2 linked regions of the Paraburkholderia bryophila genome follow. The protein of the gene in region 2 interacts with the protein of the main gene of each other region in a pairwise test. Links are inferred from orthologs where the notes say so. Each region holds a gene or a part of one and is shown on either strand. Other genes may lie near its edges.

Region 1 (5,100 bases), 4.4 Mb from region 2 along the record:
CGGAGTTGCTGCCCACTGCCAACACGGTCATCTTCGACGAAGCGCATCAGTTGCCGGAAACCGCCACGCTGTTTTTCGGCGAGACGCTGTCCACCACGCAGTTTCTCGAACTGGCCCGCGACTCAGTTGCGGAGGGCCTGGGTCATGCGCGCGAAACCGTCGACTGGGTGAAGCTCGGCTCGACGCTCGAACGCGCGGCGCGCGACGTGAGGCTCGCGTTCAAGGAAGACTCCGTGCGTTTGTCGATCGGGCAGTTGCCCGACGACCATCCGCTGTTTGCCGCGCTCGAAACGCTCGAAACCGAACTCGATGCATTGACCTCGGCGCTCGCGAGCCAGGCCGAGCGCGCCGAATCGATCGGTGCGTGTCTGCGCCGCGCACGCGAGCTGCAAGGCGTGCTCGCCGGCTGGACCACGCCACCCACCGAAACCGAACGCGCAGCGGCTGACAACGCGGCTCAAGGCGCGTCCGCCGACGGCAAGAGCGAACGCGCCGACCCGAACGAAAAAGTGCGCTGGATCGAAGTCTTCTCGCATACCGTGCAGTTGCATGAAACGCCGCTGTCGGTCGCGCCGATCTTCGCGAAGCAGCGCGCCGGCGTGCCGCGTGCATGGATCTTCACGTCAGCCACGTTGTCGGTGCGCGGCGACTTCACGCACTACGCCGCGCAGATGGGCCTGAACGCCAAGCGCTCGATGACGCTGCCCAGCCCCTTCGACTATCCGACGCAAGGGCTGCTGTACGTGCCGCGCAATCTGCCGCAGCCTTCCTCGCCGATGTTCACCGACGCCGTGTTCGACGCTGCGTTGCCCGCGATAGAAGCGTCGGGCGGCGGTGTCTTCATGTTGTGCACGACGCTGCGCGCGGTGGACCGCATCTCGACCAAATTGCGCGACACGATCGAAACACGCGGCTGGGACTATCCGCTGCTCGTGCAGGGCGATGCGAGCCGCACCGAATTGCTCGACCGTTTCCGCTCATACGGCAATGCGATCCTGGTGGGCAGTCAGAGTTTCTGGGAGGGTGTCGACGTGCGCGGCGACGCGCTGTCGCTGGTGGTGATCGACAAGCTGCCGTTCGCGCCGCCTGACGACCCGGTGTTGTCCGCGCGTCTCGACGCGTTGACGAAGAAAGGCTTGAGCCCGTTCGCCGTGCATCAGTTGCCGCAGGCGGTGATCACGCTGAAGCAGGGCGCAGGCCGTCTGATTCGCGCTGAGACCGATCGCGGCGTGCTGATGATCTGCGACACGCGCCTCGTCGACAAACCGTATGGGCGCCGTATATGGCAGAGCCTGCCGCCATTCAAGCGCACCCGTGAGATCGAGGTGGTGCGCGAGTTTTTCGAAGAGAGCGCGACGCCGGCTGAATAAATCACGCCGGTCGGTATTAAGTCGGCGCTGTTGTAAAAAGCGGCGCCCAAACGACAAAACGCCACGGATGTGAATCCGTGGCGTTTTGCTTTACTGCCCGGGAAATCGAGGGGATTTCCCGATGCAGTTTTCGCCCAGAGGCGAACCCTATGCGACAGCTTACTGGCTTGCGCCCGAAGCCGGAGCAGCAGCCGAAGCAGCAGCGTCCGAAGCAGCAGCGGTTGCGTCCGAAGCAGCCGTCGTAGCCGAAGCAGCAGCGTCGCTCGCAGCAGCAGCAGCACCCGAAGCAGCCATCGCCGAATCCGAAGCTGCAGCAGCCGGTGCCGAAGCAGCAGCTGCGTCGCTAGCCGGGGCAGCGGCTTGATCGTTGCTCTTGTTGCATGCAGCCAGTGCCACAGCTGCCAACAGGGATGCTACGAGGAGGGATTTCTTCATGATCACGTCCTTTTATGGATTAAAGGTAAGCAACAGCGCAAAATAAAACCGGTAATGTGCTCCAACACCGACCTGGGCCGTTGGTGGAGAAGCTCTTTGAACGAGCTGGAATCTTCCCTACGGCTTGGGCGGAAATTATATGCACTTTCGTACTGACAATCCATAAATCCGGGGTCAATACGTTGTCTTTCTCATACAAAATTTGAAAGTACGGTATAGCAGGTGAGCAAGAGTTGCGCAAACAGTTACGCGAGCTCGCCCACTTCTATCCAGCCCGCACAATACCACTCGTGTAGCAATGCTGTCACCGACGAATCGTGTGAGAGTGTTACAAAGCGTTTCGCACTCATACACCGGTGGTCAGCGAGGTCAATCAACCACTTTTTTGCGCCATCAAATAACGTTTCCTCTCCATTTACGAAGAAAAAACGGCGGTTGTACAACAAATTAGTCTTGCGGTTCAGCCGAATGCCTGACTTTGATGCGCGACTGATAAAACGGGCTTCATTAAGCGGCCTTTGCGGCGGATCAAACACGACACTCGGCTTCGGTTCGCTGAGGTACGTGCCAAGGAACGACGCAATATCCTGCTCTTTCCATTTGATGCCAGCAAGGATCGATCCAACCCTTTCGACCAGCGCCGCCGGCAATTCGGCCGGACGCTCGACGGCGGGTTGCTGCGGGTCGCGATACAACGCGCCTGGGCTGCCCGCCGACTCGCCGCGCTCGGCCAGATGATAGAGGAACTGTGCCGTCAACTCGCTCGCCGAGGGCGCGCGGAAACCGATCGAGCAAGTCATGCATTCACCTTCGGCGATGCCGTCATGGGCGATGTGCGGCGGCAGGTAAAGCATGTCGCCCGGCTCGAGCACCCATTCCTCTTCGGCCTGGAAATTCTGTAAAACTTTCAAAGGCAGACCGTCTCGCAGTGTCAGATCTTTCTGCGCGCTGATGCGCCAGCGGCGCTTACCTTTTACTTGCAAAAGAAACACATCGTAGGAATCGAAGTGCGGGCCGACACCACCGCCGTCACTTGCGTACGAGATCATCAGGTCGTCGAGCCGCGCGTCCGGCACGAAGCGGAAGCGGTCCAGCAACGCGCGGGCACGGTCGTCGTAAAGATCGACGCCTTGCACGAGTAAAGTCCATGCGCGCTGCTTCACCGACGGCAGTTCGTCCGGCGCGAACGGGCCGTGCTCGAGTTGCCACTTGTTGCGAAAATGGGTGATCAGACGGGCTTCGACTTCGTCCTGATCGGCCAGCTCGAAAAATTCGTCCCGCGAGAGCGGCGCCTCGACGTTCGGGATCGCTTGACGGATCAGCAGCGGCTTCTTTTGCCAGTAGCGGCGCATGAATTGCGCCGGCGTCAGATTGCCGAGCAACGGTGTCGGCGTATCGGACGAAGGCGGCAGAACCGGCTTCGCCGCCGATGAAGAATTTCGTGCCGAAGCTATGTCGGCCGGGTGGTCAGAGGGCCGCTTGGGCATCGTATAATGTGGGTTGTATTCTGGAGAATCGAATGAAAATCGCAAAGAACACCGTCGTGTCGGTCGCTTACAAGCTGTCGGATGCGCAGGGCAATCTGATTGAAGAAAGCGACGAGCCGATGGTCTATCTGCACGGCGGCTATGATGGCACGTTCCCCAAGATCGAGGAAGAGCTCGACGGCCACGAGGCCGGCTTCGAGGCTCAGATCCAGCTTGAGCCGGCCGACGCGTTTGGTGAGTACGACCCCGACCTCGTGAAGATCGAGCCGCGCGATCGTTTTCCTGAACCGCTTGAAGTCGGCATGCAATTCGAAGGCACGCCGGAAGAGGGCGACGACGATCTCGATTCGCTCGTCTACGTCGTGACGGATGTCGCGGAAGACAAAGTCGTACTCGACGGCAATCATCCGCTCGCCGGCATGGCGCTGCGTTTCGCACTCACGGTCAAAGACGTGCGTCCCGCGACTGAAGACGAAATCCAGCACGAACATGCGCATGGCGCCGACGGCCTCGAAGTCCTCGACGAAGACGACGAAGCCGACGACGACAAGTCAGGGCCCACGTTGCACTGAACTGGCGGGCACGCCGCCGTTTACGGTCGAACCTGACGCGGCGCCCGGCATGTGCGGCAACGTAGCGGAGGCGGGCGGGCCCGAAGTCGCGGGCCCGTAGCCGCCGCCACCCTGATCGGCCGGAATGCGCGGTTGCTGATCCGGTTGCGAGTCCCCGGGCGTCGGCAACAGTGGCGGCAATTCCGAAGCGGGACCGAGCGCCGGTACAGCCGGTATCGAGGCGGCAGGCTCTTCGTGCGGCAGCAACGGCGGCGGCACGGGCAAGGGCATTTGCTTCGGCACGTCGCGCACACTCACGCGGAACGGCGGTTTCCTGCCGAGATCCGCTTCAATCCGAATCCATTGGTTAAGACGATCATGCGGCGCCAGCGCGATCCGCGTCAGATTCGTCACCAGCGCGCCCTTGTCATTGCGTAACGGCTGATCGATCAGGAAGCCGCCGCTCGCGCGTTCGTCGTCGCAATGAATCACCAGTACCGGTCCGCGGAAAGTCTGCGCGAGTTTGACGAGGCTGCGCTTGAATTCGAGAAAACCATCGCGGCGTGTGCTGCGGGCAAAACGCAGCCAGGCGAAACGGTCCGGCCGTTCATAGCGCTCCGGGTCGGGGTCACCTTGAATGAACACGACGATCGCGCGCGCGTCGCGGCGTTTCGCATATTCGCCGGCATGCTCGAGCCAGAATGCATTGGCAATCACCCGATCCTCAAATTCACCGTTGCGGCCACCCGCGCTCAGGTAGTGATTGTTCGGGCTCGGCGCATTCAGACCGATAAACACGGTATCGCCTACTTGCCAGCGCACGTTCTCGCGAAACGGACGAAAGCGCGAGACTTCGCTTTCGCGCGTCAGCGTGATGGGGTTCTGGCCCATCGACGTCGAGTCGGCGAAGAGGGTCTGGCGCAACTGGTCGAGCCGTTCGGTCGGATCGAAGCCGCCGGCCTCGGCCGTGCCGCAATCGGCCCAGTCATGCTGGCCCGGAATGAAGAACAGAGCGGGCCGCGACGTCTCGAGCAACGCGTGACGGCGCTCGTAGAGCGCGTCGCGGCAGGCTTCTCTCGCCCCCTTCAGATTGCCGTTGTAGACGATGAACGCGATGTCGCGTTCCCGGCCGATCGCGTCGATCAGGCGCTGCGTGGCGGCTTCGTCGGCGGTGTTTTGCAACGTGTTGGCGATGACCGCGAACGCGTAGCGCTGCGCTTCGGCGTGCGCCGGTTGGGCGCACATGAGCAGACCCGT
Region 2 (8,088 bases):
GGCACGAAGAACGGATTCGTCGTGACGTGGTTGACGAACACGATCTTCCAGCGCTTGTGGTCCGGAAACGGCCCGCCTTCCGCCGCCCGGGCCGCCTGTGTCGCCGCCAGGCCGCCGCCGAGCAGCGCCAGCGCCGCGCCGAGGCCCGCGCCTTGCAGCAGTCCGCGGCGTGTGTGTTGTACGTCGTCCTTGTCTTCCTGTTCGTCCGCCATGTCAGTCTCCAGTCGTTCAGTTATGGAATAACTCGCTGTGTGCATGACGGCGCTGGCCAGGAAAGCGCCGGTGCCGGGCTCCACCACACCCACAAAACCTGTGTGCATGCGCGTGCGCCAGACAACCCCGAAGAAAATCCTATATCACGAACTTTTGCCCTTTAATCGATGTATACCCTGAACCTGTTAGACGATTGATCAGTACGCTTACCGTTAGCCAACGGCCGCCTGAAACAAACGGCAACAGGCGGTTTAAGCCTGATACCATGGGCACCGCATCAGTGAAGCAGGATGCCCGGCGGACGCTGCCGCCACGGTGTCCTCCTGACGACCGCCCTGGCGTCGCCAAAGCCGGGCTTGCGTGGTCCGAAAAAGATGATAAAAACGGAAAACGATCTGGTTGCGGACTTCCGGGGGCTGGTCACACGGAAATTCGCGTCGTCGTCGCTGCTCGTTGCGGCATGCGGCGCGGTGATCGCGATCGTAATGGTCGGTTTATGCGGAATCGTGCTTTACCAAAGCCGCCAGGACACGCTCGATCACACCCGCGACACCTTGCGCGATATCGCGCTGATCGCCGAACGCGACATAGAGCGCAATTTCGAGCTCTACGACCTCTCGCTGCAAGCCGTGGTCGACAACGTCAAGGACCCGGAGGTCATGGCGCTGTCGCCGAGAATGCGCCGTGAGGTGTTGTTCGACCGGGCTGCCAGTGCCAAATATCTGGGCTCGATCCTCGTGCTCGATGCCAAGGGCAATATCGTTATCGATTCCGGCAGCGACGTGCCGCGCCAAGGCAATTTCGCCGACAGAAAATACTTCATCGTTCACCGCGACAATCCGAACGTCGGCACGTATGTCAGCGATCCTTACGAGTCGCGGCTGAGAAGCGGGTCGCCGAGTATCGCGCTGACCCGGCGCATTTCGAATCCGGACGGCTCGTTCGGCGGCATCGTGCTGCTGGCGGTCAACCTCGAGTATTTCCACACGCTGTTCGCGGGGCTTTCGCTGGGGCCGCACGGTTCACTGTCGCTGATCGGCAAAAACGGCGTGATGGTGATGCGCCAACCTTACGATCACAAGGTTATCGGCCGCGATATCCACAACGCCAGCACCTTCCGCCACTTCATGGCCGCCAACGAAGGCAGCTTCGAAGATACCGCGTCGATCGACGGGGTGCGGCGCCTCTACTGGTTCAGCAATTTCCCCAATACGCCGCTGATCATCATGGCCGCCGCCGCGGAAAGTGACATCTATGCGAACTGGCGCCGCCGCGCGCTGACAATCGGTTCGCTGATGGTCGTGTTCGGCTCGGTGTTTATCGGCTTGACCTCGCTGCTCGGCATCCAGTTGCGACGGCGCATGCGCGCGGAGTCGGAATTGCGCCTGCTGGCGCGAACCGACGGCCTCACGGGTTTGAACAATCGCCGCAGCCTCGGCGAGATTCTCGATACGGAATGGCGCCGCGCAAAACGCACCCGCAGCATGGTGTCGCTGCTGTTCGTCGATATCGACCGGTTCAAGTCGTACAACGATACCTACGGCCACCAGGCCGGCGACGATGCGCTAGCCGCGGTGGCGCGCTGCATTACCGACAGCATCCGGCGACCGGCGGATACCGCCGCGCGTTACGGCGGCGAGGAATTCATCGTCGTGTTGCCCGATACGCCGGCGGAAGGCGCAACGGAAATCGCGGAACGGATTCGCAACGCCATTTCCAATTGCGCGATCGAACACGCCGGCAGCGAGTACGGACGCGTGACGGCGAGTATCGGCGCGGTCAGTTGCGAACCGCAGCGCGATGACGAAGTGACCGCCGTAATCAAAGCCGCCGACGAGGCGCTCTACGACGCCAAGGCAAGCGGGCGCAACAAGGTGTCGCTGTCGTCGCGTGTGTAGGGGTTGAAGCCCGCCAGCAATTTATATCACATTGACATATAATTGCGGCCACCGCGCCTTCGCGTTGCCGGGTTCTGTCCGGCAATTTCGCGCCGGCATTGTCTTCAACCTCGCTCGTCCCTACACCGTGTTCCATTCCGTCGCACTTCGCTGGCTGGCCAGTTTTATCCCCGCACCGGTTTCCGTGCGATGGCAGGAACGCGTGCGTTCCTGCCTCGGCGCACTCGTCGGCATCGCGTTCACCAGCGGCTCCATGCGTTTGCTGCTTGGGCCTGCGGCGAATATTCCGTTGCTGGTCGCGCCGATGGGCGCCTCCGCCGTGCTGCTGTTCGCCGTGCCCGCGAGCCCGCTGGCGCAGCCCTGGTCGCTGATCGGCGGCAATCTCGTTTCTGCCGCAATCGGTGTGACCTGCGCCAACCTGATCGGCGACCCGACGCTCGCCGCCGCGCTAGCCGTCGCGCTGTCGATCTGCGGCATGTTCGCGCTGCGCTGCGTTCACCCGCCGTCCGGCGCGGTGGCGTTGACAGCGGTGCTGGGCGGCCCCGCCATTCATGCGCTGGGCTACCGCTTCGTGCTGGAGCCGATCGCGATCCAGTCGGCCGCGCTGCTGGCGGCGGCGCTGGTTTATCACGCCGCAACCGGCCACCGTTACCCGCACGCGCACCGGCCGAGCCGCGCCGCGACCGGCAACGCCAACGTTACGGGCGAGCCGCCGCGCGCCGGCTTTACACGCGCGGATTTCGAAGCGGTGCTGAAGCGTCGCAGTGAAATGCTGGACATCGATCCGGACGACCTCGAAGCGCTGCTGCATGAAGTGGAACTTCAGGCCATATCGCGCGGTTTCAACGGCAACGCGCAAAGCATGCAAAGCGTGCACGGACCCGCAGCGCGAGCCATTGCATCATCTCGTGATACGAATTCAAACCAGCAGACACGCCATGAAAGCACGCACTAACGGCTTGAAAAAAACCGACTTCGAGCAACTATCGGAGTTTCGCTACCAGATGCGGCGTTTCGAACACTTCTCGGAACAGGCGGCGCAGAGCGAAGGCATCACGCCGCTGCAGTATCTGTTGCTGCTGCATATCAAGGGTTATCCGGAGCGCGACTGGGCGAGCGTCGGCGAACTGGCCGAACGCTTGCAGTCGCAACATCACGGCGTGGTCGCGCTGGTGTCGCGTTGCGAAGCGCTCAATCTGGTGCGCCGCCAGGTTAGCGAAACCGATCGCCGCCAGGTGGAAGTGCATCTTGAGAAAGCCGGCGAACGGGTGCTGGCGCGACTGGCGGAATTGCACCGGGCGGAGTTGAAATCGCTGCAGGGCGCGTTCCAGGTTCCACAGATCGACTACGAGTAATCATGAGCACAGCGTCACACAAGCGCGATTTTTCAGCCAACGCGCGGCTGCCCGGCATTTTTGCGTTAGCCGCGTGCATCGGGGCGGTCAGCACGCTCGCGGCATACGTGCTGCTGAATCTGATTCGCCTGTTCACCAATCTGTTCTTCTTCGGCACGCTGTCGTTCGTCGAACGCTCGCCGGCCGGGAATACGCTCGGTCTGTGGGTGATCGGCGTGCCGGTGATCGGTGGTCTGATCGTCGGCCTGATCGCGCGTTACGGTTCCGAGAAAATTCGCGGCCATGGGATTCCCGAGGCGATCGAAGCGATCCTGTTCGGCAAAAGCCGCATGTCGCCGAAAGTGGCGCTGCTCAAGCCGCTGTCGTCCGGCATCGTGATCGGCAGCGGCGGCCCGTTCGGCGCGGAAGGCCCGATCATCATGACGGGCGGCGCACTCGGCTCGCTGATCGCGCAATGCGTGAAGGTCACGGCGGCGGAGCGCAAGACGCTGCTGGTCGCCGGTGCGGCCGCCGGCATGACCGCCGTGTTCGGCACGCCAGTGGCGGCCGTGCTGCTGGCGGTCGAACTGTTGCTGTTCGAGTGGCGGCCGCGTAGTTTCCTGCCGGTGGCGATCGCCTGCGCGGTCGCCGGTTTCGCTCGCGCGCTGTGCTTCGGTGCGGGCCCGCTCTTTCCGCTCGAAACCACCCCGCCGGATAGCTGGGCGCTGCTGTCCTGCGTGATTGCCGGCTTGCTGTCGGGCGCGCTCGCGTCCGGGCTTTCCGCTGCGTTGTACAAGACCGAAGATCTGTTCGGCAAGCTGCCGCTTCACTGGATGTGGTGGCCCGCGCTCGGTGGGATCGTCGTCGGTATCGGCGGCTGGCTCGAACCGCGCGCGCTCGGTGTCGGTTACGACGTGATCGGCGACCTGCTGCATCAGCACATCGCGTTGCAAATCGCGCTGCTGCTGCTCGCCGTGAAGGCCGTGATGTGGGTCGTCGCGCTCGGCTCCGGCACCTCCGGCGGCGTGCTCGCACCGCTGTTGATGCTCGGCGCCGGCCTCGGCACGGTGCTGTCGCACTGGCTGCCTGGCAACCAGCCGGCGCTGTGGCCGCTCGTCTGCATGGCCGCCACGCTGGGCGCAACGCTCGGTGCCCCGCTGACGGCGATCGTGTTCGCTTTCGGCCTGACCCACGACAGCAATGCGCTGTTGCCGCTGTTGACGGCCACGCTGATCGCGCATGGTTTTTCGACGGTGGTCATGCGCCGTTCGATCATGACGGAGAAAATCGCGCGGCGCGGTTATCACATCTATCGCGAGTACGGCGTCGATCCGCTCGAACGTCACTACGTCGACGAAGTCATGACGGCCGCCGTCGATTCGATCGATGCCAGCATGACGGTCGGCGCGGCACTGAACGCGTATTTCGGCGCCGGGCAGTTGCGTCGCGCCTATCCGGTCATACGGGACGGCGCGGTGATCGGCGTGGCCGACCGAGCGGCACTCGACCGTTTCTGTCGCGACGATGAAGCGCTTGCTCGCGCAACGACACTCGCCGACGTGTTCGCTCAAACCACGCCGGTCTTTGCCTTGCCGTCCGAAACCTGCCGACTCGTCGCCACGCGGCTCGCCGTGCAGGGACTTGAACGGCTGCCCGTGGTGGCCGACGGCAAGACTTTGCGCCTCATCGGCATCGTGTCGCGCAGCGACCTGGTGAAGCCGTCGTTGAGCCACTTCGAAGAAGAACACAAGCGGGAACGCTTCAGAAGGCTCGTGCCGACGCCGGCCAGGCGGCGTTTTGCGGCGGGTCGCAAAGCCGGCTGAAGGCAACCGCCGCCCGCGCCACGGTGGGAAACCGCGTGGCCAACCGCGGCAATCGATCAGCGCTCCTCTCCCTCAGGGATCTGCATGGAACTTCGTCAACTGCGTTACTTCATCGCGGTCGCGGAAGAAATGAACATCACGCGGGCGGCGAATCGTCTGCATATGACGCAGCCGCCGCTGAGCCGCCAGATCCAGCAGATCGAGGAAAGCGTCGGGTTGCCGCTGTTCGAACGCGGCGCGCGGCCGTTGCGGCTCACCGAAGCCGGGCGGATTTTCTACGCGCAGGCCAAGCGCCTGATCGACGACGCCGATGAACTCGCGCCGCTCACCCGGCGTCTCGCGCAACTGGCCGAACGTATCGTGATCGGCTTCGTGCCGTCGACGCTATATGGCGCGTTGCCCGCCGTGATCCGCGCGTTTCGCGAGGCCGCGCCGCAGATCGAGTTGTCGCTGATCGAAATGTTCACGATCGAACAGCTCGGCGCGCTCAAGGGTGGCCGCATCGACGTGGGCTTCGGCCGCCTGCGTTTCGATGACGCGCAACTGGCGCGCGAGGTGCTCGTCGAAGAACGGATGATCGCCGCGCTGCCGCAAGGCCATCCGCTCGCCAGACAGAAGAAAGCGGTGACGCTGGCCGCGCTCGCGGCGGAAACCTTGATCGTCTATCCGAGCACGCCGCGGCCGAGCTACGCAGACCAGCAACTGTCCGCCCTGCACGATCACGCGCTGGAGCCGAAAGCGATTCATGAAGTGCGGGAACTGCAGACCGCGCTGGGTCTGGTGGCCGCGCAAGTGGGCGTGTGCCTCGTGCCGGAAAGCGTGGAAGGCTTGCGCGCGCATGGCGTGGTGTACCGGCCGATTCCGGCGGCCAACGTGGTCTCGCCGATCATCATGAGCCGCCGCCTGCAGGACGAATCGCCGGCGACCACGCTGCTGTGCTCGCTCGCGCGCGATCTGTTCAAAAAGAGCTGACCCCAAAGACCCGACGCGGCGCGTTTTCAGCGCGCGGCGGAACGCGGCGCGGCGTCCGCCGTCAGCGCGCGCAACCAGCCGTACCATCCGTCCATGCCCTCGCCCGTCTGCGCCGAAACCTGAAGAATCTGCATGCGGGGATTGACGCGGCGGGCGTAGTCGACGCAGCGCTCGACATCGAACTGCAGGTGCGGTAACAGATCGATCTTGTTCAACAGCAGTAACGAACAGGCCTGGAACATGTGCGGATATTTGAGCGGCTTGTCCTCGCCTTCCGTCACCGACAGAATCAGCACCTTGGCCGCTTCGCCGAGATCGAACAACGCCGGGCACACCAGATTGCCGACGTTCTCGATCATCACGACCGAATGCAACGGCGGATCGAGTTGCGTCAGCGCCCGCGCTGCCATGGCGGCGTCCAGATGGCATCCCGTACCCGTGTTGATCTGCACCACACGGGCGCCGGTCGCGCGAATCCGTTCGGCGTCGTTGAGCGTGGCCTGATCGCCTTCGATAACCGACATGGGCAACGTTTCGCCCAGGTCGCGGATCGTCCGTTCGAGCAGCGTGGTTTTGCCCGAACCCGGCGAGCTCATCAGGTTGAGCGCCACGATCGAACGGCCCGCCAGCCAGCCGCGATTGCGTTCGGCCAGTAGCTGGTTTTTCGCCAGAATGTCCTGCTCCAAGGTGATCGTCGCGCCGTGTTCGTCGTGGCGATGCGGCGGATGCTCATGGTCGTGCGGATGCTCATGGTCGTGCTCGTGCGGATGCGTATGGTCGTGCTCGTGTGGATGCGTGTGCGGATGCGTGTGCGGATGCGGATGCGCAGGCCCATGCGCAGGCCGATCCACCCGCCGATAAACCGTCTCAACCGCACCCGCCGCCGGCTTCGTCTGCGCATCCAGATCGGTCACCGCCGCCGCACTCCCCGTCTCCGAGCACCCGCATGTCGTACACATCACACTACCTCCATCTGCCGGATTTTCAACTGCTGCCCGGCAATCAACTCGAGATCCTCGCTACCGCACGCGCACTGTCCGAACGGCACCTCGACGTCGAGCGTCGCGCCGCACGCGAGGCACCTCGCCTGCCCCGGAATTTCGACGATCTCCAGCGTGGCGCCTTCGACCGCAGTATCTTTCGCGCACACGTCGAAACAGAAACGGATCGCCTCCGGCATCACCGCCGAGAGTTGCCCGATCTCCAGCGTGACCCGTCTGACGCGCGCGCCGTGCGCCTGCTCCGCGCAAATCTCGACCACGCTGCTGGCGATACTCAACTCGTGCATGTGACGCTCCCGGCGTTTCGTCAGCAGATGCGCGGTAATTGCTCGCCCACCAGCATATCGACGATACGTTGCCCGCCGAACGTCGTCTGCATGACCACGAGGCCTTCTTCCGCGCCTTCGTCGCACGCTTCGACCGTGCCGATCACCGCCGCCTCGCGGCCGGCCGGATGCGCCCGCATCGCGGTCAGCACCTGCTGCGCGGCATCCGCGGGGACCACGGCGACCAGCTTGCCTTCGTTAGCCAGATAGAGCGGGTCCAGACCGAGAATTTCGCACGCGCCCTGCACCGGCTCGCGCAGCGGCAACGCGGTTTCGTCCAGCCGTATCCTCACCCGTGAACTCTGCGCGAACTCGTTCAATACGGTCGCGACACCGCCGCGCGTCGCATCGCGCAGACAGTGGATTCGCGGGCACACGTCGAGCATCGCCGCGATCAATCCGTTGAGGGGACAACAATCGCTTTTAATGTCGGCGTCGAGCGCAAGCTGCTGGCGCGCCACCAGAATCGCGGCGCCGTGATCGCCGAGAAAGCCGTTGACGATCACTACGTCGCCGGGCCG

The links. The genes of interacting proteins can lie anywhere in the genome.
Region 1: the proteins of hypB (region 2) and GGD40_RS20670 interact in binary tests that used the Escherichia coli proteins (3 or more experiments, as listed by UniProt). The link is inferred for Paraburkholderia bryophila from one-to-one orthologs.

The regions. Positions count from the first base shown.
Region 1 is NZ_JACCAS010000001.1:4,607,460-4,612,559, forward strand. What follows is about bases 2,270-5,094. They hold GGD40_RS20670 (FKBP-type peptidyl-prolyl cis-trans isomerase), read left to right. Parts: upstream 2,270-3,324; coding sequence 3,325-3,864; downstream 3,865-5,094. Other genes in these bases: GGD40_RS20665 (cupin domain-containing protein), read right to left, coding at 2,270-3,292; GGD40_RS20675 (hypothetical protein), read right to left, coding at 3,844-5,094. Also shown: GGD40_RS20660 (ATP-dependent DNA helicase), read left to right, coding at 1-1,370; GGD40_RS36975 (hypothetical protein), read right to left, coding at 1,530-1,805; more of GGD40_RS20665, read right to left, coding at 2,051-2,269; more of GGD40_RS20675, read right to left, coding at 5,095-5,100. UniProt on the Escherichia coli protein: Folding helper with both chaperone and peptidyl-prolyl cis-trans isomerase (PPIase) activities. Chaperone activity prevents aggregation of unfolded or partially folded proteins and promotes their correct folding.
Region 2 is NZ_JACCAS010000001.1:253,843-261,930, reverse strand. Bases 5,234-8,088 are described here. They hold hypB (hydrogenase nickel incorporation protein HypB), read right to left. Parts: upstream 7,200-8,088; coding sequence 6,267-7,199; downstream 5,234-6,266. Other genes in these bases: hypE (hydrogenase expression/formation protein HypE), read right to left, coding at 7,549-8,088; hypA (hydrogenase maturation nickel metallochaperone HypA), read right to left, coding at 7,199-7,528; GGD40_RS01095 (LysR family transcriptional regulator), read left to right, coding at 5,353-6,240; GGD40_RS01100 (chloride channel protein), read left to right, coding at 5,234-5,268. Outside these bases: GGD40_RS01120 (sugar ABC transporter substrate-binding protein), read right to left, coding at 1-212; GGD40_RS01115 (sensor domain-containing diguanylate cyclase), read left to right, coding at 588-2,111; GGD40_RS01105 (MarR family winged helix-turn-helix transcriptional regulator), read left to right, coding at 3,050-3,466; more of GGD40_RS01100, read left to right, coding at 3,469-5,233. UniProt on the Escherichia coli protein: Involved in the maturation of [NiFe] hydrogenases. Required for nickel insertion into the metal center of the hydrogenase. Exhibits a low intrinsic GTPase activity, which is essential for nickel insertion.